Regions from separate parts of the Streptomyces sp. H27-D2 genome, predicted to be linked through region 1. Evidence: riboswitches for the same ligand, from Rfam matches in the RefSeq annotation. Region 1 holds a riboswitch; each other region holds the start of a gene.
What was found. A riboswitch is a leader RNA that binds a small molecule or an ion and turns the genes downstream of it on or off. The one in region 1 is predicted to bind cyclic di-AMP.
Positions count from the first base shown of each region.

Region 2: it holds a riboswitch for cyclic di-AMP, as region 1 does, so the genes downstream of both, QMK28_RS05775 (M23 family metallopeptidase) here and QMK28_RS17965 (M23 family metallopeptidase) in region 1, are expected to answer to the same signal.
Region 3: it holds a riboswitch for cyclic di-AMP, as region 1 does, so the genes downstream of both, QMK28_RS06645 (C40 family peptidase) here and QMK28_RS17965 (M23 family metallopeptidase) in region 1, are expected to answer to the same signal.
Region 4: it holds a riboswitch for cyclic di-AMP, as region 1 does, so the genes downstream of both, QMK28_RS15220 (C40 family peptidase) here and QMK28_RS17965 (M23 family metallopeptidase) in region 1, are expected to answer to the same signal.

Region 1 is NZ_JAYMZR010000043.1:36,420-42,334, forward strand. Features, by position in the region: gene QMK28_RS17950 (hypothetical protein) at 50-1,081, opposite strand; gene QMK28_RS17955 (hypothetical protein) at 1,287-1,601, shown strand; gene QMK28_RS17960 (aldo/keto reductase) at 1,724-2,683, opposite strand; gene QMK28_RS17965 (M23 family metallopeptidase) at 2,893-3,975, opposite strand; cyclic di-AMP (ydaO/yuaA leader) riboswitch at 3,987-4,142, opposite strand; gene QMK28_RS17970 (PP2C family protein-serine/threonine phosphatase) at 4,377-5,603, opposite strand.
Region 2 is NZ_JAYMZR010000009.1:6,658-12,572, forward strand. Features, by position in the region: gene QMK28_RS05760 (bifunctional acetate--CoA ligase family protein/GNAT family N-acetyltransferase) at 1-1,618, opposite strand, end outside; gene QMK28_RS05765 (HPr family phosphocarrier protein) at 1,767-2,051, shown strand; gene QMK28_RS05770 (GntR family transcriptional regulator) at 2,447-3,130, opposite strand; gene QMK28_RS05775 (M23 family metallopeptidase) at 3,352-4,212, opposite strand; cyclic di-AMP (ydaO/yuaA leader) riboswitch at 4,226-4,381, opposite strand; gene QMK28_RS05780 (M16 family metallopeptidase) at 4,615-5,915, opposite strand, start outside.
Region 3 is NZ_JAYMZR010000010.1:96,006-101,920, reverse strand. Features, by position in the region: gene QMK28_RS06650 (C40 family peptidase) at 1-319, opposite strand, end outside; gene QMK28_RS06645 (C40 family peptidase) at 777-1,958, opposite strand; cyclic di-AMP (ydaO/yuaA leader) riboswitch at 1,967-2,140, opposite strand; gene pcrA (DNA helicase PcrA) at 2,403-4,853, shown strand; gene QMK28_RS06635 (peptidoglycan DD-metalloendopeptidase family protein) at 5,004-5,915, opposite strand, start outside.
Region 4 is NZ_JAYMZR010000033.1:39,058-44,972, forward strand. Features, by position in the region: gene QMK28_RS15195 (urease subunit alpha) at 1-676, opposite strand, end outside; gene QMK28_RS15200 (urease subunit beta) at 669-980, opposite strand; gene QMK28_RS15205 (urease subunit gamma) at 997-1,299, opposite strand; gene QMK28_RS15210 (M28 family metallopeptidase) at 1,767-2,717, shown strand; gene QMK28_RS15215 (ATP-dependent Clp protease proteolytic subunit) at 2,974-3,243, shown strand; cyclic di-AMP (ydaO/yuaA leader) riboswitch at 3,779-3,963, shown strand; gene QMK28_RS15220 (C40 family peptidase) at 3,967-4,440, shown strand; gene QMK28_RS15225 (ATP-binding protein) at 4,680-5,123, opposite strand; partial or broken gene QMK28_RS15230 (helix-turn-helix domain-containing protein) at 5,388-5,915, shown strand, end outside.

The DNA of each region.
Region 1 (5,915 bases):
CGAATACACCACACCCCGTCCGCAGTCCCCCGCCAGCCGCTGCCCCGTCCTACCTGACGTGCACCCTCACCCCGGCCGGCGCACCCGCGCGCAGGCCGCTGGCCAGGGCGGTCTTGAGGGTGTGCAGGAGTTGGTCCGGGTCGCGGCGGATGGTGGTTGGTGTGACGGTGACGACGCGCAGGCCGTGTCCCTCCATGCGCAGGCGACGCTCCTGGGTGTGTTGCCAAGCGTCGCGGAGGAAGTGGTGAGCCAGGGAGTCCACCTCCAGCACCACGCCCGCATCCGGCCAGTACGCGTCGGGCCGCGCGATGAACCGGCCGGTGGGGGTGCGCAGCTCGGGGTTCCACAGCGGGTCGGGGAGGTCGGAGCGGCGGATGAGGTCGCGGGCGTGGGCCTCGGCGACCGAAGCGACACCCGACGCCAGATCCTCCGCGGCGGTGGCCACCGTGGGGTTGGAGCCGAGCTGTGCTGCGGCCAGTTCCGCGAGGAGAGCGTCGGGCTGACAGATACCGCGTTGGACGGTCGAGGTGAGCAGCGCGCGCAGCGCGTCCGGGTCGCCCTCCCAGCGTGCGGCGGCGTCGGCAGCCGCGCGCGAAGCGCGGGTGCAAGGGATGCCCTCGACGCGCAGGGCAGCGGGCCAGCGCCTCGTACGCATGATGCGGACGTACCCGGTGTCGGTCAGCCGCCGGGCCCCCGGCACGAGGACCCGGACGAGTTCGGCGGGGTCCGGCAACCCGGCTCCGGCCCCGCCCCGGGCGAACGTTGCGGCGCGGGCCCTCAGTCGTAGTGCGGCGGTACCGGTGAGCAGGGCCGTGTCACCCGAGAGCAAGCGCGCGGGATACGTCTGGTCCGCCGCGTAAAGGACTGCGGCCAGCAGGAGTTGGTACGGGTCCGGGGCCCCGGAGTTGAGCAGGATCACGTGCGGCAGCAGTCGTCGCCAGGGGCCGCCGGCTCGGGTCCGCTTGGCGATGGTGGCCGATGGCATACCCGCGGCGATGAGCTGACTGCGGGTGGCCAGGCCACGTTGGTGGGCGCCGAGGCGGTCGACGGCGGTTCGGTCGTACGAGATCGGTGTGGGCACACGGGCGGGCTGCCCAGGCGAAACGGTCCGGCACTCGGATCTGAGCCGTTTTGGGACGTGAGCGTGACCAAGGTGTGGAGTATTCGCCGCCTTGAAGTTGTCGGGCACTCCACACCAGTCCGTGCAGAGCCACGGCGTCTCGGGCGTAGGGTCGGCTGGAGTTGTCCCAAACGTGCCGGTACAGGCATAGGTGGAGGTATGAGAGATGGCTGGGATACCGGCAGGCGTAGTGGCTGCGGGCGGGCTCATCGGTGGGTACGGCGCGGCTCGGTGGACCAAGAAGCGGCCGCTCGGGGCGGTTGCGTTGGGGGCTGCCGGGGTCGTGGCCGCGCGTGCTTGGAATCGGCAGGCGGGGGCCGGGACCGCTGCCGCGCTCACTGGGCTGTACGTGGCCGGCTTCGCCGGGTCGCATCCGTTGGCGAAGCGGCTCGGCGCTTGGCCGGCGGTGTTCGCGGTGGCGGGCGGGGTCGCGCTCGTGTCGTGGGTCGCGGTCGACCGGCGGGAGTCGGCCGCGGTCTGATGGGTTGGGGCTGGGGGCGGCCTCACGGTTGGGGCGGGCAGCCTCATTCCGTGTTGCGGGGTGAGCGAGCCTCGCGCGCTCCGGGGGCCGGGGGCCAGTCCCCCCGGTCCCCGCCCCCGGCCTCAGGCGGAAGCCGTCGTAAGAGTCGCCACTTCCACGTCCGTCAGCTTCAGCGCCGGTACGGCCAGCAGCGCCGGGAGTTGTTCGACTGTGCGGGCGCTCGCCATCGGGGCTACGACTGTCGGCTGGGCCGCGAGCCAGGCCAGGGCGACCGTCGCGACCTGGGCGCCGCGCGCGGTGGAGATCTCGTCCAGGGCCGCGAGGACCTTCTGGCCGCGGTCGGTGTCGAGGTGCTTCGCGGCGCCCTCGGCGCGGGCGCTGTCCACGGAGGCGCCCGGACGGTACTTGCCGGTGAGGAAGCCGGACGCGAGGCCGTAGTACGGGATGGCGGCCAGGCCGTGGCGGGCGGCGACGTCCGCGAGGTCGCCCTCGTAGGAGTCGCGCGAGACCAGGCTGTAGTGCGGCTGGACGGCGACGTACTTGGCGAGGCCCTCGCGCTCGGAGAAGGCGAGGGAGGCTTCGAGGCGCTCCGGGGTGATGTTGGAGGCGGCGATCTCGCGGACCTTGCCCGACTTCACCAGGTCGTCCAGCGCCGTGATGATCTCCTCGACGGGGACCGACGGGTCGTCATAGTGCGTGTAGTACAGGTCGATGTAGTCGGTCTGCAGGCGGCGCAGCGACTCCTCGGCGGCCGACTTGACGGTCGGGGCGGCCAGCCCCTTGTAGTCGGGGTGCGCGCCCGCCTTCGTCGCGACGACGACGCCGGCCCGGTTGCCGCGGGACGCCAGCCAGTTGCCGATGACGGTCTCGGACTCACCGCCGGAGTTGCCCTGCACCCAGGCCGAGTAGACGTCTGCGGTGTCTATGAAATTGCCGCCGCCTGCGGTGAAGGCGTCGAGGACGTCAAAGGACTGCGCCTCATCAGCCGTCCAGCCGAAGACATTGCCTCCGAGCGTGAACGGGAATACGTCGAGGTTGCCGATCTTTTTCGTGTTGCCGATCTCTTTCGTCGTGTCAGTCATGGGTTTTTCCAACGCGCGGTTCGTGGCTTTTATTCCATATGGTGACCAACGGAGTTGGGCGTAGCGCGGTGGGAGGGGCGTGGCGGGAGGGGCGCGAGGCGTGGAAGCGGGGGGCGCGCAGATCCCGGCCCGCGCCCCCCGCGCTCGCGCCCTACGGCTGAAGCCCGCCCTACGACCGCGAAGCCCGCCCCACGACCGCGAAGCCCGCCCTACGGCTGAAGCCCGCGCTCCCGCAGCCAGCCCATCGGGTCGATCGGGCTGCCGCCCGGCCGTACCTCAAGGTGCAGGTGCGGGCCGGTGACGTTGCCGGTCGCGCCGACCCGGGCGATCACGTCGCCCGTGTTCACCTGGCCCGACGTCTTCACCATCGATGAGAGATGGCAGTACCAGAGCTCGGTGCCGTCATCCAGTTGCAGCACGATGCGGTAGCCGTACGAGCCGGCCCACCCGGCCGACTTGATGGTGCCGCTGTGCAGCGCCTTGGCGGGGGTGCCCGTCGGGGCGGCGAAGTCCTGGCCGGTGTGGTTCGCGGACCACAGGTCGCCAGCCTGGCCGAAGCTCGACGTCAACGTGTAGGAGGCGACCGGCAGGACGAAGCTCTTGGCCAGTTGGGCGCGGCGCTCGGCCTCGGCCTTCTTCTCCGCGGCGGCTTCCGCCTTGCGCTTGGCCTCGGCCTTCTCGGCCTTCGCCTTGGCCTCGGCGTCCGACTTCGTCTTCGACGCCTGGCCCGCGGCCTGCTCGGCGGCGCTGCGCGAGGAGGCGTCGAGCGACGCCTGGTCCGCCGCGGCCTGCTGCTGGTCGGCCTGCTGGAGGATGCGGGCGCGCAGGGCCTCGCCGGCGTCCGCGCCCTTGTCGGCCTCGGCGTCGGTGAGCCCGGCCTGGGTGAGCGGCGCCGCGGCTGTCGCCAGCTCGGCGGCGCTCACGTCCGTGTCGGAGCCGTCGGATATCAAGTCGCCGATGCCCGGCAGCGACTTCGCGTCCGGGAGGCTGTCGGCGACGGTCGAGAGGTCAGGCATGGAGATCGGTACCCGCGGCTTGTCCTTCGCGGTGGCCATGCCGCCCGCGCCGACCGCCGCGATCACGCCGACGCCGAGAACGGCGCCGCTGCGCGCCATACCGCCACCGCGCTGCTTGGCGACGCGGTGCCTGCCACGCACCGGGGCGATGGACTCTTCGGTGGGATTCCACTCGCCCAGGGGCTGATCGCCGTACCCGAGGCCGGGCTCCGCGGGGGAGCCGTAGGGGCCGAACGGGTTGTACGTAGCCTCGGGGGCAGGCTTGTTGGACGCCACGAGGGCGCTCTCCTTTCCTTCCTTCTCGCCTACCGGGTTAGCTGACGGGTTCGGAGTAGGAAGGTCTCCTACGGGTCAGGTTCGACCCGATTCACCCCAAAGATTGGTTCCCCGGTTCCCTGGGCGGTGCGGTACTGCTGTGGTGCGGGATTCGGCGACTGCGCGCGGTGCCGTCTCTAGTGGCGGCTGTTACGACCGCGCTGCGTTATCGAACGTTAATAGACAGGGAGGCGGGAGTCCAAGCCTTCACCGGAAACTGTCCCGCCTTTGACAAGGACCAAGTGGGGCATGAGGTAGCGGATAGGGGCGAGTTGACCTCATGAGGGAAACCGCTCGACGCTGATCGTGTGTCAGTCGTTATACGGAGGCGCGTCCGCCGGTTACGGAACGTAGGCGCGAATTCACGCGGCCGGAACGGAGCTCGTCCCCGGCCCCGACGGCACAGCTCGTACCCGCTCCGCACCCGGTTCCCAACCGGTCCACACGCGGCGCCGCCCCGGCCTCCGCAGCGCGAGCAGCGCCATGTCATCCGTCGACGCGCCGCCCGTGTGCAGCGCCACATCGGCCACCACCCCGTCCAGCAGCTCGTCCGGCCCCGGGAAGGTCCGCCCGCGCAGCCGCTCCAGCGGGTCGTAGAAGACGCCCCCGCCGTCCCGCGCCTCGGTGACCCCGTCGGTGAAGAGCAGCAGTGTGGCCCCCTCGGGGAACTCCAGCTCGTCCGCCCGGTCCGGCCAGACGCCCAGGTCCGCCATGCCCAGCGGGAGGGCGTGCGCGGACGGCTCCGCGCCCCGCACCGAGCCGTCCGCGAGCAGCAGCAGCGGCGCCGGATGGCCCCGGTTGAGCACCCGCAAGACGCCCGGCCCCTCCGCACCGTTCGGGATCTCGGCCAGTACGGCGGTGGTGAAGCCCTCGAACTGGTCCAGCCCCTCCCGCCGCCCGCCCTCCCGGCGCAGCGCGCGCTCCAGCCGCCCCGCGAGCGCCTCCAGGTCCGGCTCCTGCTCCGCCGCCTCCCGGAACGCCCCGATGACGATCGCCACCGCCTCCACGGCCTCCAGGCCCTTGCCCCGTACGTCGCCCACGATCAGCCGTACGCCGAACGGGGTGGCCTGCACCGCGTAGAGGTCGCCGCCGATCCTGGCGTCCACCTGCGCCGCCTCATAGCGCGCCGCCACGGCCAGCCCGCTGATACGGGCCGGGGGCGTCGGCAGTACGGCCCGCTGCGCGGCCTCGGCGATCGTACGGACCGACTCCAGCCGCCGGCCGCTGCGCCGGACCAGCCGGTTGATGACGATGGCCAGCCCGGCCACCGTCACCACGGTGGCCAGCTCGGTCAGCGACTCGGTGTGGTCGGTGAGACCGCGGGCGAAGAGCAGCAGGAAGGTGGCGACGACCGCCGCGACGCCGGTCGTCAGGGTGGCGCGCAGCGAGCACAGCGGGGCGGCCACCAGCGGGGCGGCCGAGAAGAAGGGCGAGGCCGTGTAGTTCATCGGCGTCGCCACGTCGAAGACCGTGCCGCCGATGATGAGCAGGGCGGGCAGCCAGTGGGCGACCCAGCGCGGCGGACCGTCGGCGCGCAGGACCGACCGTGCGCCGCCGCGCTCCCGGTGCGCCCCTCCTCGCTTCCCCACCTGAGTCTCCTGACCCCTCCGCCCGCGGTCGCGGTCGATTCCGCGGCTGCCGGCGCCGCACTGCTTCTCAGGCTGGCCGGTATGCGGTGGGCGCGGCCAGTCGGCTTGTGCCATGCGGGTGAATCCCGCCCCCGGCGCAGGCCTCCGGCCCCCCCGGCACAGCGAAAGACCCCAGCCCGCCCGAAGGCGACCTGGGGTCTTCCCATGCTGTTCCGCTGTGCTGCTCTCTTCCGCTGTCCGGCCGCTCCAGCGACCCGCCGCCCTACCGGACCCGGTCAGAACCGGACCTGATCAGCAGCGAGCCACCCGCGA
Region 2 (5,915 bases), on a different contig from region 1:
CTGCGGGGGCAACGGGGGCCGGGTCGCCCGCAGCGCCTAGGTCGCCCGCGCCACCTGGGTCGGCCAAGGCACCCGCACCGGCCGGGTCGCGCGCAGCGCCCGGGTCGCCCGCAGCGCCCGGGTCGCCCGCAGCGCCCGGGTCGCCCGCGCCACCTGGGTCGGCCGGGGCTCCCCCGCCGGACGTCCCGGCCGCGCCGCCCGCATCCCCCAGATCACCCGCGCCGGACGTGCCGCCCGCACCGGCCGGATCGCCCGCATCCCCCAGGTCCCCCGCGCCGGCCGAGGCGTACGCGCTGCCCCAGCCGACAGCCACCGCTTCCCCGGTGCCCGCCGTCCCCGTAGCGCCCCCGGCCCTCGTGCTCCCCGTGGCTCCCGCAACCCCCGTGAGTCCTACTGCCCCCTTGAGCCCCACCACCCCCACGGTGCCCACGCTCCCGCTGGAGCCACCAGAACCCCCGGGGCCGCGTCGTTGGAGGCCGCTGAGCAGGGCGATGCCGATCGCGCCGGACTGGGTGAAGAGTCCGATGCGTCCGGCCGTCGGCATCTCGGGCGACAGTGAGGCGTTGAGCCGGGCCCCGGCCGCCGTGTTGATGACGCCGAAGGCGTTGGGGCCGATGATCCGCATGCCGTACGAGCGGGCCTGGCGGAGCAGTTCGCGCTGGCGGGCGCGGCCCTCGGGGCCGGATTCGGCGTAGCCGGTGGAGACGATGACCAGGCCCTGGACGCCGTGCTCGCCGCAGTCGGCGACGACGGCTGGCACCTGTTCGGCGGGGACGGCGATGACGGCGAGGTCGACCGGTTCGGTGATCTCGCGGACCGAGCGGTAGGCCCGCGCCCCTTCCGGGTCGAGCCGGGTCAGCCCTTCGGGGAAGGCCCGGTTGACGGCGTGCGCAGCGCCGGTGAAGCCGGAGCCGAGGACGTTGCCGAGCATGCTGCGGCCGACGCCGCCGGGGGCCCGTCCGACGCCGATGACCGCCACCGAGCCGGGCGCGAGCAGCCGCTGGACCGAGCGGGCCTCGGCGCGCTGCTCACGGGCGCGCATCACGGCGAGGGACTGATCGGTCGGTTCGAGGTCGAATTCGAGGTGGACGACGCCGTCCTCGAAGCTGCGCTTCTGGGTGTACCCGGCGTCCGTGAACACCTTGATCATCTTGCTGTTGGCGGGCAGCACCTCGGCGACGAAGCGCCGGATGCCGCGCTCGCGGGCGACGGCCGCGATGTGTTCGAGGCTGGCGGACGCGACGCCGCGGCCCTGGTGGGCGTCCTGCACCAGGAAGGCGACCTCGGCGTGGTCGGCGGGCGCGGGGGCGGGGCGTCCGTTGCCGTCGATGCGGTCGAAGCGGACGGTCGCGATGAACTCGCCGCTGATGGTCACCGCGAGCCCGACCCGGTCGACGTAGTCGTGGTGGGTGAAGCGGTGCACGTCGCGGTCGGAGAGCCGGGGGTACGGTGCGAAGAAGCGGTAGTACTTCGACTCGTCCGACACCTGTTCGTAGAAGCTGACCAGCCGTTGGGCGTCGTCGGCCGTGATGGGCCTGATCCGCGCGGTGCCGCCGTCGCGCAGCACGACGTCGGCTTCCCAGTGAGTCGGATAGACGTGCTCCGCCGGGGTCTGCATGGTGCCAGGGTACGGGCCGAGGCCGCGCGGGCCGGGCTCGCGGAGCCGGGTACGGCGGGGCAGGGTGGGGGCCGAGGCCCCTGCCGAAGCACCGCGTCGGCCGTGAGAAGCTGGTCTAGACAACTGATACGACCTGAAGGGTTACACCATGGTTGAGCGCCGCGTCACCGTCGGCTGGGCCGAGGGCCTGCACGCCCGGCCCGCCTCGATCTTCGTCCGCGCGGCCATGGCCGCCGGCGTCCCCGTGAAGATCGCCAAGGCCGCCGACGGCACCCCGGTCAACGCCGCGTCGATGCTCGCGGTGCTCGGCCTGGGCGCCCAGGGCGGCGAGGAGATCGTTCTCTCCACCGAGACCGAGGGCGCGGACGCCGCGCTCGACCGGCTGGCGAAGCTGGTCTCCGAGGGGCTGGAGGAGCTTCCGGAGACCGTCTGAACCACGGGCCTCCCCGAACACATCGTCTTCGAACACGGCGTCTTCAAACACAGCGTCATCCGCGGCGGGACCGCGGCAACCGGTTGAGCAGTCATCGCATCCGGTCGCCGCGGTCCCGTCGTTCGCGCGGACGGAGACCTTCGCGCGGACGAAGACCGAGGCGGCCCGTCGCTTCTCCGCCGGCCTCGCGGCGGTCTCGTTCTTCAGCCGGCCCTCGCGCCGGTCGCGATCCGGGCCCCGCCTTCCGGATCTCCCGACGTGCTCTTCCGCGCGGCCCGATTCCCCGCCCGGCCCGCTTTATCGCCGGAGCCGCCACCGCCGCCGCCATCGCATTCCGTATTGCGCGCGCGGGAATTGCCGAAAGAATTCCCCTCCCGCTGTATACGGGACCGCTGTTAAATTCGGCCGCGTCCTGTGTGTGCGGAAGGTTTCAAAGAACTCACCGCCGCCCGCCGGGGCCGGTACGCGGCGAGCGAGCGCTCCAGCCGCGCGCTGACGACCGCGCGGGCCCGCGCCGCGTCGCCCCGGGTCACCGCGTCGACCAGCGCGCCGTGCTCGTCCCAGGTCCCGACGGCTCGCGCCGGCGGCTCCGGCGGGTACATCCAGTCGGCCTTGCGCCGCAGTTGGGTGAGCAGCGCGGCCAGGCCGGGACTGCCGGACGCCCCGGCCAGGGTCTCGTGGAACCAGCCGTCCAGGGACCGCAGATCGCTCAGCTGCCCCAGCCGCGCCCGTTCCCTGCCCAGCCGGACCAGCCCGCGCAGCACCTTGAGGTGCGCCTCGGTGCGCCGCTGAGCGGCCCGTGCGGCCCCCAGCGGCTCCAGCAGCGCGCGGACGTCCAGCAGGTCGGCGGCCTCGCGTTCGGTCGGCTCGGCGACGCAGGCGCCCACATGCCGACGGGACGTCACGAAGCCCTCGGTCTCCAGGACGCGCAGCGCTTCGCGCACCGGGACCCGCGAGACGCCGTAGCGCCGGGCGAGCAGTTCCTCGACGAGACGGCTGCCGGGGGGCAGGGTTCCGGAAACGATATCGTCGCGGATCGCGCCGCACACCGAGTGTGCGGAAATACCGCGGCCGGCCATCGCGAACCTCCGTCTTAATCCCCGCGAAACGCGGTTGATCAGCGCCAGTTCACCGACTCTATGACACGCGGCGGGAAATTCCGATAGCGCAGTGGAATTGACGGCTCCATGGAGAAACGCCGAAGCCCCGGCCGGGGCCGGGGCTTCGGTGTCGCGATCGCTGTCGCGGACTCTTCGGTCGGACGAGTCCGACGGTCGTACAAGTCATGCGGGCCGTACGGTCAGACGCTGACGCCGTGCGAGCGGAGGTAGCCGATCGGGTCGATGTCCGAGCCGTACTCCGCACCGGTGCGGGCCTCGAAGTGCAGGTGCGGCCCTGTGGTGTTGCCGGTGTTGCCGGACAGGGCTATCTGCTGGCCGGCGGTGACGCTCTGGCCGACCGTGACGCTGCTGGACGACAGGTGGCCGTACTGCGTGTACGAGCCGTCGTTCATCTTGATGACGACGTTGTTGCCGTACGCGCCGCCCCAGCCGGCCTCGACGACGGTGCCCGCGCCGACGGCGTGCACAGCGGTGCCCGACGCGGCGTGGAAGTCGATGCCGGTGTGGCTGCCGGAGGACCATGCGCCGCCGGATGCCTTGTACTGGGTGGAGACGTACGAGCCGGAGATCGGCGAGACGTAACCGCTGCCGTTGGGCTTGATCGCCGTACGGCCCTCGGAGCGAGCGGCGCGGGGCTCGGCCTGACGCGCCTTCTCAGCCTTGGCCTCGCGGGCTTCCTTGGCCTTCTCCGCCTTCTCGGCGGCGGCCCTGCGCTTGGCCTCGGCGGCCTTCTTCGCGTCGGCCGCCTGCTTCATGGCGTCGGCCTCGGCCTTTTCGCGGGCCTGGGTCACGTCCGCGGCACTGTGCTGGACGGTGGCCTGGTCGTCGAGGTTCTGAGCCAGCGTGCCGTCGATGACGATGGCCTGCTGGAGGCCCGTCTGCTCGACCTTCGGCACGGAGTTCTCGGCCGCGATGGCCGGAGAGGCGACGGCGCCGACGACGCCGGCTACGGCGAGGGTCGCGATGCCCGCGGCGTTCGCACCGGTTCGCACGGCGCGGTTCGGGCGGCGGTGCTTGCCGTTGGCACGGATGAATGCCATGAAGTGGCGGTTCCTTTCCTTCCTTCTCGCCTACCGGGTTAGCTGACGGGTTCGGAGCAGGAAGGTCTCCTACGGGCCCCTCCGGAGAGGCGCCCGATTCACCCCAGGGACTGATTGGGTCCCCGGCTCCCCAGGCTCGCGCCTTCGGGGGACTCGGCGATGACTGCCCGGTGCCGCTGATGCGACGGGGGTCTGACGGGCAGCCGCACCGACGCTAAACGGGACATCTTTCAAACGGCAAACAAATCCGGGTTTTTGTCGCGCACGCCACACATGTTTGACACAACCGACCCCAACAAAGCGGACAAAAGCCCGGATCCCGGCAAGCCGAGGGCTCGCCGGGATCCGGGGGCGCGACGGCTTCACAGCCGCACTTTCACCGCTTTACGGTGATTCGCACCCTTAGCCGGTGACCACCCGCACATCGCCGATGCCGAGCTGCTTCACCGGCTCCTCGATCACCGAGGCGTCGCCGACCAGGATCGTCACCAGCCGGTCCACCGGGAACGCGTTGACCACGGCCGCGGTCGCCTCGACCGTGCCGGTCTCCACCAGGCGCGCGTACAGCTGCGCCTGGAAGTCGTCCGGGAGCTGCTGCTCGACCTGGTCCGCGAAGGTGTTCGCGACGGCCGCCGCGGTCTCGTACTTGAGCGGGGCGACGCCGACGAGGTTCTGCACCGCGATGTCCCGCTCGTCGTCGGTCAGCCCGTCGGCGGCGAGTCGGCGCAGCACCTGCCAGGCGTCCGCGAGCGCCGGTCCGGTGACCTCGGTAGCCACCGAGCCGCTGATCGCGAGCATCGCCGCGCCGCTGCCGTCCGGCGCCGAGCGCAGCACCTGGCCGTACGCCCGTACGCCGTAGGTGTAGCCCTTCTCCTCGCGCAGCACCCGGTCCAGCCGGGAGGTGAGGGTGCCGCCCAGGCAGTAGGTGCCGAGCACCTGGGCCGGCCAGACGCGGTCGTGCCGGTCCGCGCCGATGCGGCCGATCAGCAGTTGCGTCTGGACCGCTCCGGGACGGTCCACGATGACCACCCGGCCGGTGTCGTCGGCGGTGACCGGCGGGGCCGGGCGGGGCTCGGCGGTGTCCCCGGTCCACTCGCCCAGGGTGTCAGCGAGCGTCACGTCCAGATCCACACCCGTGAGGTCGCCGACGATCACGGCGGTCGCGGTGGCGGGCCGCACATGCGCGTCGTAGAAGGCGCGCACCGCACGCGCGTCGATCCGCTCGACGGTCTGCTGGGCGCCCTGCCGGGGGCGGGACATCCGGGACGTCTCGGGGAACAGCTCGGCGGACAGCGCCATCGCGGCCCGCCGGGCGGGGCTGGCCAGCTCGTGCGGGATCTCGTCGAGCCGGTTGCCGACCAGCCGCTCGATCTCGCTTTCGGCGAAGGCGGGGGCGCGCAGGGCGTCGGCGAGCAGGCCGAGCGCCTTGTTCAGCCGGGAGACCGGGACCTCCAGGGAGACCCGGACCGCCGGATGGTCGGCGTAGGCGTCGAGCGTCGCGCCGCAGCGCTCCAGCTCGGCGGCGAACTCCTCGGCGGAGTGCTTGTCGGTGCCCTCCGTGAAGGCGCGGGACATGATCGTGGCCACGCCGTCCAGGCCCTGCGGCTCGGCGTCGAGCGGCGCGGCGAGGCTGATCTCGACGGCGGCGACCTGCTGGCCGGGGCGGTGGCTGCGCAGCACGGTCAGGCCGTTGGGCAGGGTGC
Region 3 (5,915 bases), on a different contig from region 1:
AACCGAGGGCGTTGCGCGCGGCGTTGAGCCGCCCGGTTCTGCGCGCCGCCTCGTCGCGCAGCGCGTCGACGGAGTCCCGCGCCTCGTCCGCCCGCTCCTTGACACCGTTGTACCTCTCGGTGGCCTCCTCGGCCTCCCGGTACAGCCGGTCCACCTTGCTCTTGACCTGAGCGGTGCTGAGCCGGGGTTCCGCCTGGCCGGTGCCGCTGAAGGCGGTGGCGGTGGCGGCTCCCGCGATGGCGAGGGTCGCGGCGGTGCGGGCCGTACGAACGGTGTGGCCACTGAACGAACGTTGCTTCGGCTTCCTGTGCGACGCCACTACGGCCGTCAGCTCCTTCCAGACGTCCGACGGCGGCCCCGTGAACAGGGGGAGGGCCGCCGTCGGATCTCTCGGCCAGCGGCCGACGGCCACCCCGGTACGGGGGCGGCGGTGGGGAATCGACCGCTGGCTGAGGACGCTAAACCCGGAGGTCACGGAAGAGTGTCGCGATGAGATGGATTGACAGCTTTCGGCGTCCGGACGATCGAAAGAGATCGCCCGACTCGCCGTTGGCCGGAGATTCACCGCGCTGCCCTGACCGAAGCACGGGTTGCGCCGCCGGGGGCGCTGCGCTCTGTTACGGCCGGCGGGGACGTGGGCCGGGCTGGGCCGGGCAGGGGGCGTACGGCTGCCGCCCAGGGCGCGGTGCCCTGGGCGGCAGGAGCGTTCATCGAGCCGTACGCATCGCCGGCGGCTGCGCATCACCGACGGCTGTGCGCCGCCGGCGATCACGCGATCATGCGGGCCGCACGCTCCCGTAGATCGGCATGTAGTAGATCGATTCGATCCGCACGCTCGCGCCGGGCTTCGGCGCGTGGATCATCTTGCCGCCGCCTATGTAGAGGCCGACATGGCTGATGTCGTCGTAGAAGAAGACGAGGTCACCCGGCTTGAGATCACCCGTGGCGACGCGGGTGCCGACCTTCACCTGGTCCCAGGTGGTGCGCGGCAGCGAGACCCCGGCGGCTTTCCAGGCGCCCTGGGTCAGGCCCGAGCAGTCGTACGAGTTCGGGCCGGCCGCGCCCCACACGTACGGCTTGCCCATCTGCTGCCGCGCGAAGGCGATGGCCTTCTCCGCCTTGGTGGCGTACTTGCCGGGGTCCCCGGTGTCGCCGCCCGTGGAGCCGCCGGAACCGGACTCCGAGCCGCCGTCCCCGCCCTTGCCCTGTTCGCGCGCCTTGCGGGCCTGCTCGTCCTTGCGCTCCTTCTCGGCCTGCTGCCTGGCCAGCGCGTCGGCCTTGCGCTGCGCCGCGGCCTCCTTCTCGCGCTCGATCGCCGCGAGCTTGGCCTTCTCGGCGGCCGTCAGCTTCGAGAGCAGCTCGCGCGCCTCGCCGAGCTTGTTCTGCACGGTCTGCTTGCTGCTCTTGAGCTCCTTCTGCGACTCGGTCAGCGACGCGAGGTTCCTGGTCGCCTGCGCCCGCTTCTTCGAAGCCGCGGCCTGCTGCTCCTGGTACGTGGTGACGGCCTTCTGCTGACGGCCCGTCATGCGGTCCATGAGGTGCGTCTGGTCGAAGAAGTCCTGCGGGTCGTCGGCGAGCATCAGCGTCGCGGTCGGCGTCATGCCGCCGCTGCGGTACTGCGCGGCGGCGTACGTGCCCAGTGCGCGACGCGACTCGTTGAGCTGCTCGGTGCGCTCGGCGACGTCGTCGAGCAGACCGTCGACCTTGCCGCGCTGCTTGTCGGCGTGCTCCTTGGCCGAGTTGTACTGCTGGGTCGCGGACCCCGCCTCGCGGTAGAGCGAGTCGACCTTCTTCCGCACCTCTTCGACCGACTGCCGCTTCGGCTCGGAAGGCGCGGCGGTGGCGCTCTGGGAGAGCAGGGTGACGGAGGCGAAGGCAGCCGTCGTGAGGCCTACCGCGGTGCGGCGGCTTGCGGGTGAGGTGATCATGCGGTTTCGCGGCTTGCGGTGCGACGCCAAGGCTGGCGACTCCCTTCCGTGGCCGCTTACCGGGTTAGCTGTCGGATTCGGGCTTCGGAAGGTCGCCCTACAGTCCGTACGTACGCCCGCGCGGAGCGCTGACGTGCACGGACCGATTCACCCCAGTGGTACTCGTGGGTCCCCGGTTCCGGCCTCGCGGCCGGATTCAGCGGTGGCAGCGCGTGCCGGCGCGGTCGCCGGCGGGAGGACACGGGCCGCCTGACCGAGCACGGTAGCCAAGTTGTGGTGCTGCTGTGAAGGCTGATGTTCGATATGCCCGATACTTTCCCCCAAGCTTCGACTGGGAGGCGCCCCCAGTGCCCCGGCGTGTGACCCGCCCCACGTGGGGAGCCTTCCGGCGTACCGGTTCCTCCCCTCAGTTCCTCCCCCCAGTTCCTCATACCGGTGTGGGTTGTCGGTGGGGCCGCCTAGACTCGGGAGGCGATGAGCAGCCTCTTTGACGACAGCTTCCTGACGGACCTCGAACCCAAGGGCGAGGAGCCCCCGCCACCCCCCGAGGACTCCGGTCCCGAGACGGTGCCGGACGACCTCTTCGGAGGCACGTTCAACGCGCCCGTGGACCGGGATTCCCACTACCGGGACGGTGCGCCGCGGCCCCCGATCGACCCGGCCGCGCTGCTGGAGGGGCTCAACGTCGAACAGCGGGCCGCCGTCGTGCACAGCGGCTCGCCGCTGCTGATCGTCGCGGGCGCCGGGTCCGGCAAGACCCGGGTGCTCACGCACCGCATCGCGCACCTGCTGTCCGCGCGCGGGGTGCACTCCGGGCAGATCCTGGCCATCACCTTCACCAACAAGGCCGCCGGTGAGATGCGGGAGCGGGTGGCCGAGCTGATCGGCCCGCGCGCCTCCTCGATGTGGGTGTCCACCTTCCACAGCGCGTGCGTGCGGATTCTGCGCCGGGAGAGCAAGAAGCTCGGCTTCACCTCCAGCTTCTCGATCTACGACGCGGCCGACTCCAAGCGGCTGATGGCGCTCGTCTGCCGGGACCTCGACCTCGACCCGAAGCGGTTCCCGCCCAAGTCGTTCAGCGCCAAGGTCTCGAACCTCAAGAATGAGCTGATAGACGAAGACGCTTTCGCGAGCCAAGCCGCGGACGGCTTTGAGAAGACCGTCGCCGAGGCTTACGTGCTCTACCAGTCGAGGCTGCGCGCGGCCAACGCCCTCGACTTCGACGACATCATCATGACGACCGTGCATCTGCTCCAGGCGTTCCCCGAGGTCGCCGAGCACTACCGGCTGCGCTTCCGGCACGTCATGGTCGACGAGTACCAGGACACCAACCACGCCCAGTACACCCTGGTGCGCGAGCTGGTCGGGCCGCCCGAGTCCGCCGCCGAGCTGTGCGTCGTGGGCGACGCGGACCAGTCGATCTACGCCTTCCGGGGCGCGACGATCCGTAACATCCTCCAGTTCGAAGAGGACTACCCCAGCGCCACCACGATCCTGCTGGAGCAGAACTACCGCTCCACCCAGACGATCCTCAGCGCCGCCAACGCGGTCATCGAGCGCAACGAGAACCGCCGCCCCAAGAACCTCTGGACCGACGCGGGCGCCGGCGCCACGATCACCGGCTACGTCGCGGACACCGAGCACGACGAGGCGCAGTTCGTCGCCGACGAGATCGACCGGCTGACGGACGCCGGCGACGCCAAGGCCGGCGATGTCGCGATCTTCTACCGGACGAACGCCCAGTCCCGCGTCTTCGAAGAGATCTTCATCCGGGTCGGCCTGCCGTACAAGGTCGTCGGCGGCGTGCGGTTCTACGAGCGCAAGGAGGTCAGGGACGTCCTGGCGTACCTCCGGGTGCTGTCCAACCCCGAGGACACCGTCCCGCTGCGGCGCATCCTGAACGTGCCCAAGCGCGGCATCGGCGACCGCGCCGAAGCGATGATCGACGCGCTGTCGCTGCGGGAGAAGATCACCTTCCCGCAGGCGCTGCGCCGGGTCGACGAGGCGTACGGCATGGCGGCCCGGTCGACGAACGCTGTGAAGCGGTTCAACGTGCTGATGGAAGAGCTGCGGACGATTGTGGAATCGGGCGCGGGCCCGGCGACGATCCTCGAAGCGGTCATGGAGCGCACGGGCTACCTCGCCGAACTCCAGGCATCCACCGACCCGCAGGACGAGACCCGGGTCGAGAACCTCCAGGAACTCGCCTCGGTGGCCCTTGAATTCGAACAGGAGCGGGCGCAGGACGGCGAGAGCACCGGCACGCTCCCGGAGTTCCTGGAGAAGGTCGCGCTCGTCGCCGACTCCGACCAGATCCCGGACGAGGAGACCGACGGCTCGGGCGTGGTCACCCTGATGACACTGCACACCGCCAAGGGCCTCGAATTCCCGGTCGTCTTCCTGACCGGTCTGGAGGACGGCGTCTTCCCGCACATGCGCGCGCTCGGCCAGACCAAGGAGCTGGAGGAGGAGCGGCGCCTCGCGTACGTGGGCATCACCCGTGCGCGCGAGCGGCTCTATCTGACCCGCTCCACGCTGCGCAGCGCCTGGGGACAGCCCGCCTACAACCCGGCCTCGCGGTTCCTGGAGGAGATCCCGGACGAGTACGTGGAGTGGAAGCGGACCGGCGCGGCGACCCCGTCCGCGTCGATGAGCGCGATGAGTTCGGCCGCCTCGTCCCTGTCGTCGACCTTCGGGTCCGCGCGCGGCGGCAAGGCGGGCCCGAGCGGCTTCGCGACGCGCCGGGCCAGGGACCGGCCGGTGGTCGTCGTCGGCGTCGGCGACCGGGTCACCCACGACAGCTTCGGGCTCGGCACGGTGGTCGAGGTGAAGGGCAGCGGCGACAACGCCGAGGCGACGATCGACTTCGGGGATGAGAAGCCGAAGCGGCTGTTGCTGCGGTATGCGCCGGTGGAGAAGCTCTAGAGCTTAGAGCTTTAGGCGGGATGCGGCCGGTGCCGGGATGTGGCCGGTGGAGCCGGCTGCCGGGCGCCCGCTCGGGGCGGGTTCCCGGTCGGCCCGTGTCGGGGTCGGCCGGGAACCTTGTCGCTAAGTCGGATCGCTGACGTCGGGTCGCTACGTCGGGTCGAGGCCGTGGCCGCGTAGCCAGGGCAGCGGGTCGATCGCGGCGCCGCCGCCGGGGCGTACCTCGAAGTGCAGGTGCGGGCCGGTCGAGTTGCCGGAGTTGCCGGAGTACGCGATGACGTCGCCCGCCTTGACCGAACCGGACCGGAGCTTGGTGCTGCTGAGGTGGCAGTACCAGGTCTCGGTGCCGTCCGGGGACGTCACCATGGCCATGTTGCCGTAGGCGCTGTTCCACTGGGTGTGGACGGTTCCGTCGGTCGCCGCCATCACCGGCGTTCCGTAGCTGACCGGGAAGTCGATGCCGCTGTGCACCGACATCCAGTTGACGCCCGCCTGGCCGAACTGGGCGCTCAGCCCATGCTGCTTGACCGGGATCGCGAACTTCGGACGGGCCGCTTCCTTGCGCACGGCCTCCGCGTCCTTGCGCTTCTTCTCCGCGACCCGCCGTTCCTTGAGGTCGATGCGCTCCTGGGTGCGGCTGGCGCGGCCCGCGAAGTCATCGGCGTCGGCGGCGAGTCCGGCGATCTGGGTGTCGAGCTTGTTGTTGACGGTGGCCGGCTTGACCTCGGTGGCGTCCGGGGCGGCGGCCTGCGTGGTCGGCTTCGCCTCGTCCGGGTCGCTGCCCGCCAGGCCGCCGACCGAGGCGGCGGCCGCTGCGGCCACCCCCATGACGGCGACGGAGGGGACGGCCACGGTCAGCAGCGCGGAACGTTTGGCCTTGGGGCTGCGGCGACGGCTGCGATTGCGACCACCCTCGTGCCGGGGCGGGAGGGCGTCGGCCGGGTAGCCGGCGGCTGCGGAGTGAGCGGCGACGAGCGGCTCGGGGTCGAGGTCCGGGCTGGGGTCGAGGTCCGGGGCGGGGTCGCTGTCGAACCCGTACGCCGGGTCGTAGCCCGCGTCGGC
Region 4 (5,915 bases), on a different contig from region 1:
GGATCTTGAATCCGACCGCTCCGCCGCGCAGCTGGCTGTACATCGCGCCCCGGCTCATGGTGTTGCCCTTGCCGAGCAGTCCGATGTTGAGCGGGTACGCCTCCATCGCCTCGAACATCCGGGCGAGGTGCCAGGGGCCGGGCGTGACGGTGGTGGCCTTGCTGCCCTCGGCCGGGCCTGTGCCGCCGCCGATCAGCGTGGTGATGCCGGAGGCGAGGGCCTCGTCGGCGATCTGCGGGCAGATGAAGTGCACATGGGCGTCGATCGCCCCGGCGGTGAGGATCTTGCCGTTGCCGGCGATGATCTCGGTCTCGGGGCCGATGACCAGGTCGGGGTGGACGCCGTCCATGGTGTCGGGGTTGCCGGCCTTGCCCAGCGCGGTGATCCGGCCGTCGCGCAGCCCGACGTCGGCCTTGACGACGCCCCAGTGGTCGAGCACGACGGCGCCGGTGATCACGGTGTCCGGCGCCCCGTCGGCGCGGGTGGCGCGGGACTGGCCCATGGATTCGCGGATGACCTTGCCGCCGCCGAAGACCGCCTCGTCGCCGGCGCGTCCGGGGCCGCCGCAGAGGTCCTGGTCGATCTCGATCAGCAGGTCGGTGTCGGCGAGCCTGATCCGGTCCCCGGCGGTGGGGCCGAAGAGGTCGGCGTACGCGGCGCGGCTCAGCTCAGTCATGCAGAACGCCTCCGGTCTCGCCGCGCAGGCCGGCGACGAAGCGGCGGCCTGCGAGCGGGATGAGTTCGACTTCGGCGAGGATGCCGGGTTCAAAGCGCACGGCGGTCCCGGCCGCGACGTTCAGGCGCTGCCCGTGGGCCGCCGCCCGGTCGAAGTCGAGGCCGGGGTTGGCTTCGGCGAAGTGGTAGTGGGAGCCGACCTGGACGGGCCGGTCGGCGATGTTGAGTACGGCGAGACGGGTGACGGGGCTGCCCTCGTTGAGGCGCACCGGCTCGTCGGCGAAGAGGATTTCTCCGGGGATCATCTGCGGTCTTTGCCTGTCAGCCGATGGGCTCATGGACGGTGACGAGCTTGGTGCCGTCCGGGAAGGTCGCCTCGACCTGGACGTCGTGGATCATTTCCGGCACGCCGTCCATCACCTCGTCGCGGGTGAGCACCTTGCGGCCGGAGGACATGAGTTCGGCGACGGTGCGGCCGTCGCGGGCGCCTTCGAGGAGGTGCGAGGTGATGAGCGCGACCGCCTCGGGGTGATTGAGCGTCAGCCCCCGTGCCCGTCGCTTCTCGGCCACGTCGGCGGCCACATGGATGAGCAGTCGTTCCTGCTCGTGCGGGGTCAGATGCACGCTTCCCACCTCACAGTCGTCCCTCCCACCGCCCTGCGTGGAACGGGAGGGGCCCGGCGTTACTACCGGTCCGAGAGCGGCGAGTATGGATGTATCGCCCACCGACCTCAGCGGGACCCTATCCGACTTCAACACTCTGTTGACCTGCGGTTAGCGGTCCGACGCCCAGGAATTACACGCTAATACGCAACCTTTTCCATCGCGTTAACTCGGCCTTTGCTCCCCCATGGAGGTGAGCCCCGGAAGAGCGTTCCGCACCGCCCCTGACCTCGACGTCCACACACAGGCCCACTGCGGGACGCGGACGGCGCACGACCCTTCCGACGGCTTGGCGTATGCCCGCATTCGTCCGCATGCCGCAACTCCGTGTCCGGTATGCGCTCTTGACGTGCGCCGCCGCACCATCGATTCTCATGTCCGCGTCAACTCGCTCCGCACGACCCCCCACATCATCATCGGAGCCTCACATGACACGAACAGCACCTCTGCGTCGCGCCGCGCTGGCCGCGGGCGCCTGCACCGCTCTCACCGCCGCTCTGCTCGGCGCCGCGAGCGGCGCTCAAGGAGCCCCGGCGCCGGCCGCGGCGCCGGATATCTCGGTCGCCAACGTCAAGGCGCATCTCGGCGAACTGCAGTCGATCGCCGACGCCAACGGCGGCAACCGCGCCCACGGCGAGGCCGGTTACAAGGCCTCCATCGACTACCTCAAGGCGAAGCTGGACGCGGCGGGATTCACCACCGCCGTCCAGGAGTTCGACTACAACGGCGCCACCGGCTACAACCTGGTGGCCGACTGGCCCGGAGGCAGCGCCGACGACGTCGTGATGTCCGGGGCGCACCTGGACTCGGTCGGCGACGGTCCCGGCATCAATGACAACGGCTCGGGCTCAGCCGGCATCCTGGAGGTCGCGCTCGCCGTCGCCAAGGCGGATCTCAAGCCCACCAAGCACCTGCGGTTCGGCTGGTGGGGCGCTGAGGAGTTCGGCATGATCGGCTCGCAGCACTACGTCGACAAGCTGTCGACCGGCGACCGTTCGAAGATCGGCGGCTACCTCAACTTCGACATGATCGGCTCGCCGAACCCGGGCTACTTCGTCTACGACGACGACCCCGCGATCGAGAAGACGTTCAAGGACTGGTACGCCGCCAAGGACATCAAGACCGAGATCGAGACCGAGGGCGACGGCCGCTCCGACCACGCCTCCTTCAAGAACGCCGGGATACCCGTCGGCGGCCTCTTCTCCGGCGCGGACTACAAGAAGACCCAGGAGCAGGCGGACAAGTGGGGCGGCAAGGCCGGCGAGGCCTTCGACCCCTGCTACCACGCGTCCTGCGACACGACCGCGAACATCGACGACAAGGCGCTGGACACCAACAGCGACGCCATCGCCGACGCGGTCTGGCAGCTCAGCTCCTGACCCCGGACGCTGCGGGCCGCCGCCCCCGGCACCCGAAACACCGGCCGGGCCCGCGTCAGCAGTGCGGGCGGCGTCACCGGCGCGGCCCGCGGCGGCGGAACCGACAGCACCACCCGGAACAGCCGGCTCCACAGCCGCCGGCGCCCGCGGCACACGCGGGCACCGGGAGCACAGCCCGCATCACCGTCAGCCCTAGCGGCCCGGTCGCCGATCCCCGGCGTCCGGGCCGCGGTGCTCTGCGGCGGGCAGGCGGGTGATGCTGCCGACGGCCCGGGTGCTCATCCACCAGCCGTCGGTCAGCGAGCCGTTCCACGGCCAGGCCAGCGACCTGGAGATCCAGGCCCGGGAGATGCAGCGGGTCCGCGCCCTGCTGGAAGAGCTGCTGGTACGGCACACCGGCCGCCCGGCCGCGCGGATCAGCCAGGACATCGAGCGCGAGAAGATCTTCGACGCCGAGGCCGCGGTGGCCTACGGCCTGGTGGACGGGCCGACCAGCAGCCGCAAGCAGGCCCCGGTCCGGCCCTGACGCACGAGCGCGGCGAGCGCGAGCCGCCCATGAACGCGCCGGCGCGGGCGCTGCGGGTGCTGGATGGGGAGCGCCGCGCGCGCCGGGTCTCGTTGCCGCCCCTACCCGGAGGGTGATATAAGGGCTGATCCCCGTCCCGGAGCCGGCTCCGGGACCGGCCCCAGCCGTTGAGCGCATTGCCCGCCGAGCCCGATATCCGCGATCGGACCGATGCGGATCGGGGTGGGGCGACCCGCTGTAGTCGCTCGTACGCACCGAATGGGATCACCTGTTCGGCGTAGCCGGAGGCAGACGTATTGCGCTGATCAACTTGCACGGAGCGCCCGGGCGTTTGGCGGAGGTGTCCATTCCGCCCCTGGTACGGGACTCCTCGGGGGTCGCGCACCAGGAGCGAATCAGCCCGTGTCACCTGAATGGGTCAGAAGTGGCGAGTGTCACAATAGGGCGTTTCGGCTCGGAACCGGTGGCCGAGGTGCGTGACGATCCCTGGGACGACAAGCCCCCGCCGCCTCGGTGGGGCGGTCCGGGCGGACGCCGAATCCTGCCGCCGTACCGGATGACTGGTCGACACCAGTGGATCGGCAGGAGCGGAGGACCCAAGCACGGCGGGCCGACCGGACACACCGGTCGCCCCTTGGGGTGAAGCCGTGAAAACGGCCGGGCAACTTCGCCTGCCCGAACCCGACAGGTCATCTTTCGCAGGCGGTTGACGAAGGGTTGCGCATGACTGCGCGAATTCACGTCCCCGCACTGTTCACCCGGGCAGGCACCATCTCGGCTCTCACCATCGCCGCTGTCGGCGGCACCGCGTTGGCCCCGGGTTTCGCCCCGACCGCCGAAGCGTCGGGGCACTCGTCCGAAGCACTCAAGATCGCGGCGTCCAAGAAGGGTTCGCCCTACCGCTACGGGGCCAGCGGCCCGCACCGCTTCGACTGCTCGGGGCTCACGCTCTACTCGTTCAAGCGCGTCGGCAAGCAGTTGCCGCGCACCGCGGCGGCCCAGTACAACAAGACCCGACATATCTCGGCGTCCCACCGCAAGAGTGGCGACCTGGTCTTCTTCCACTCGGGACGGGGCGTCTACCACGTGGGGATCTACGCCGGGCGCGGCCGGATCTGGCACTCGCCCAAGAGCGGATCGGTCGTGCGCCTGGAGCGGATCTGGACGCGCAGCGTCTGGTACGGACGGGTGCGCTGAGGCCGTAGAGCTGAGGCCGTAGAGCTGAGGCCGTAGAGCTGAGGCCGTAGAGCTGAGGCCGTAGAGCTGAGGCCGTAGAGCTGAGGCCGTAGAGCTGAGGCCGTAGAGCTGAGGCCGTAGAGCTGAGGCCGTAGAACCGGCCCCGCCGGGCCTTCCTCGGTTCGGTGATCGTGGAGGATCACCGAACCGGGGAAGGCCGGTGGGCCGGTCCCGGCCGAGCCGAACAGCCCCCGCAAGGATCAGCGCTCACCCTGAAGCGGCGTCGCCGAGGGCCAGGGCAGCGTGATCCAGACCGTCTTACCGCCCTCCTCGGTGGGCGTGACGGACATCCGGCCGCCGGCCTCCGCGGCAAGCCAGCGGATGATCACCATGCCGCGGCCGTTGTCCTGCTGGACCGCCGCGGGCAGCCGCTGCGGCCAGCGCGGGTGGCTGTCGGTGATCCCGACGCGAAGCTGCTCGTCCCGGTCGAGTTGGACCTGCACGGTGAAGGTGGGCGACTGGCCGAAGGTGTGCTGGACCGCGTTGGTGGCGAGTTCGGAGACGATCAGCCGGACGCTGTCCCGGATGTCGGCTCCCGGCGGCAGCCCCCAATCGGTGAGCAGGCCGGTGACATAGGCGCGCGCCGTGGAAACCGACACCGGAGTGCTCGGCAGGGTGACGGATACTTCCTGGTGGTCTGCCATGGCGACGCTGTCCCTTTCCCGCCGAGGCCGGACTCCGATGCGGTGCGTAGCGAAGTCGCGGGCGGCCCCGAACGGCTGCTTCGCGCCAGAGTCCCATTTATGCTGCCGTCATTGGTGGCGATCCACCAAGGTATGCATATATCTGTCGCTCGAAGCGGTGAACTCTGCTACGGGAGACCGTATTCGGGCGGCACACTGGTGCATTGACCACGAACGGATCGGCCACAACGGATCGAACGGGCGGCATTGTCCGGAGGAGGCGGCATGCGCCACGGTCCCGCGGTGCGCCGCCGAAAGCTCGGCGCGGAATTGCGCCGGCTGCGCGATCACGCCGGGCTCACCAGCGGTGAGGCGGCCCGCCGGGTGGGCTGGCACCAGTCCAAGGTCAGCCGGATCGAGACCGGCCGCAGCGGTGTGAAGCCCTGGGACGTCGCGCGGCTGATGGACGCGTACGCGGTGACCGATCCGGAGCTGCGGGCGTTGCTGACGGCACTCTGCGGCGGCGCGGACAGCGAGCGGGGCGACGGGGTCCGGCAGGGCTGGTGGAACGCCTACCGGGAACTACTGCCGCCGGAGCGCCGGGACTTCATCAGTCTGGAGTCGCAGGCCGCGCGGGTGCGCACGCTGGAGACGACCGTCGTGCCGGGGCTGCTGCAGACACCCGGCTACGCCCGCGCGCTGACCCGCGCGACCCTCGGCGCGCTGCCGCCGGCCAAGCTGAACTCGCTGGTGGAGGTGCGGATGGCGCGGCAGGCGGTGCTGCGGGCCGACCCGCCGATGGAGTTGTGCGCG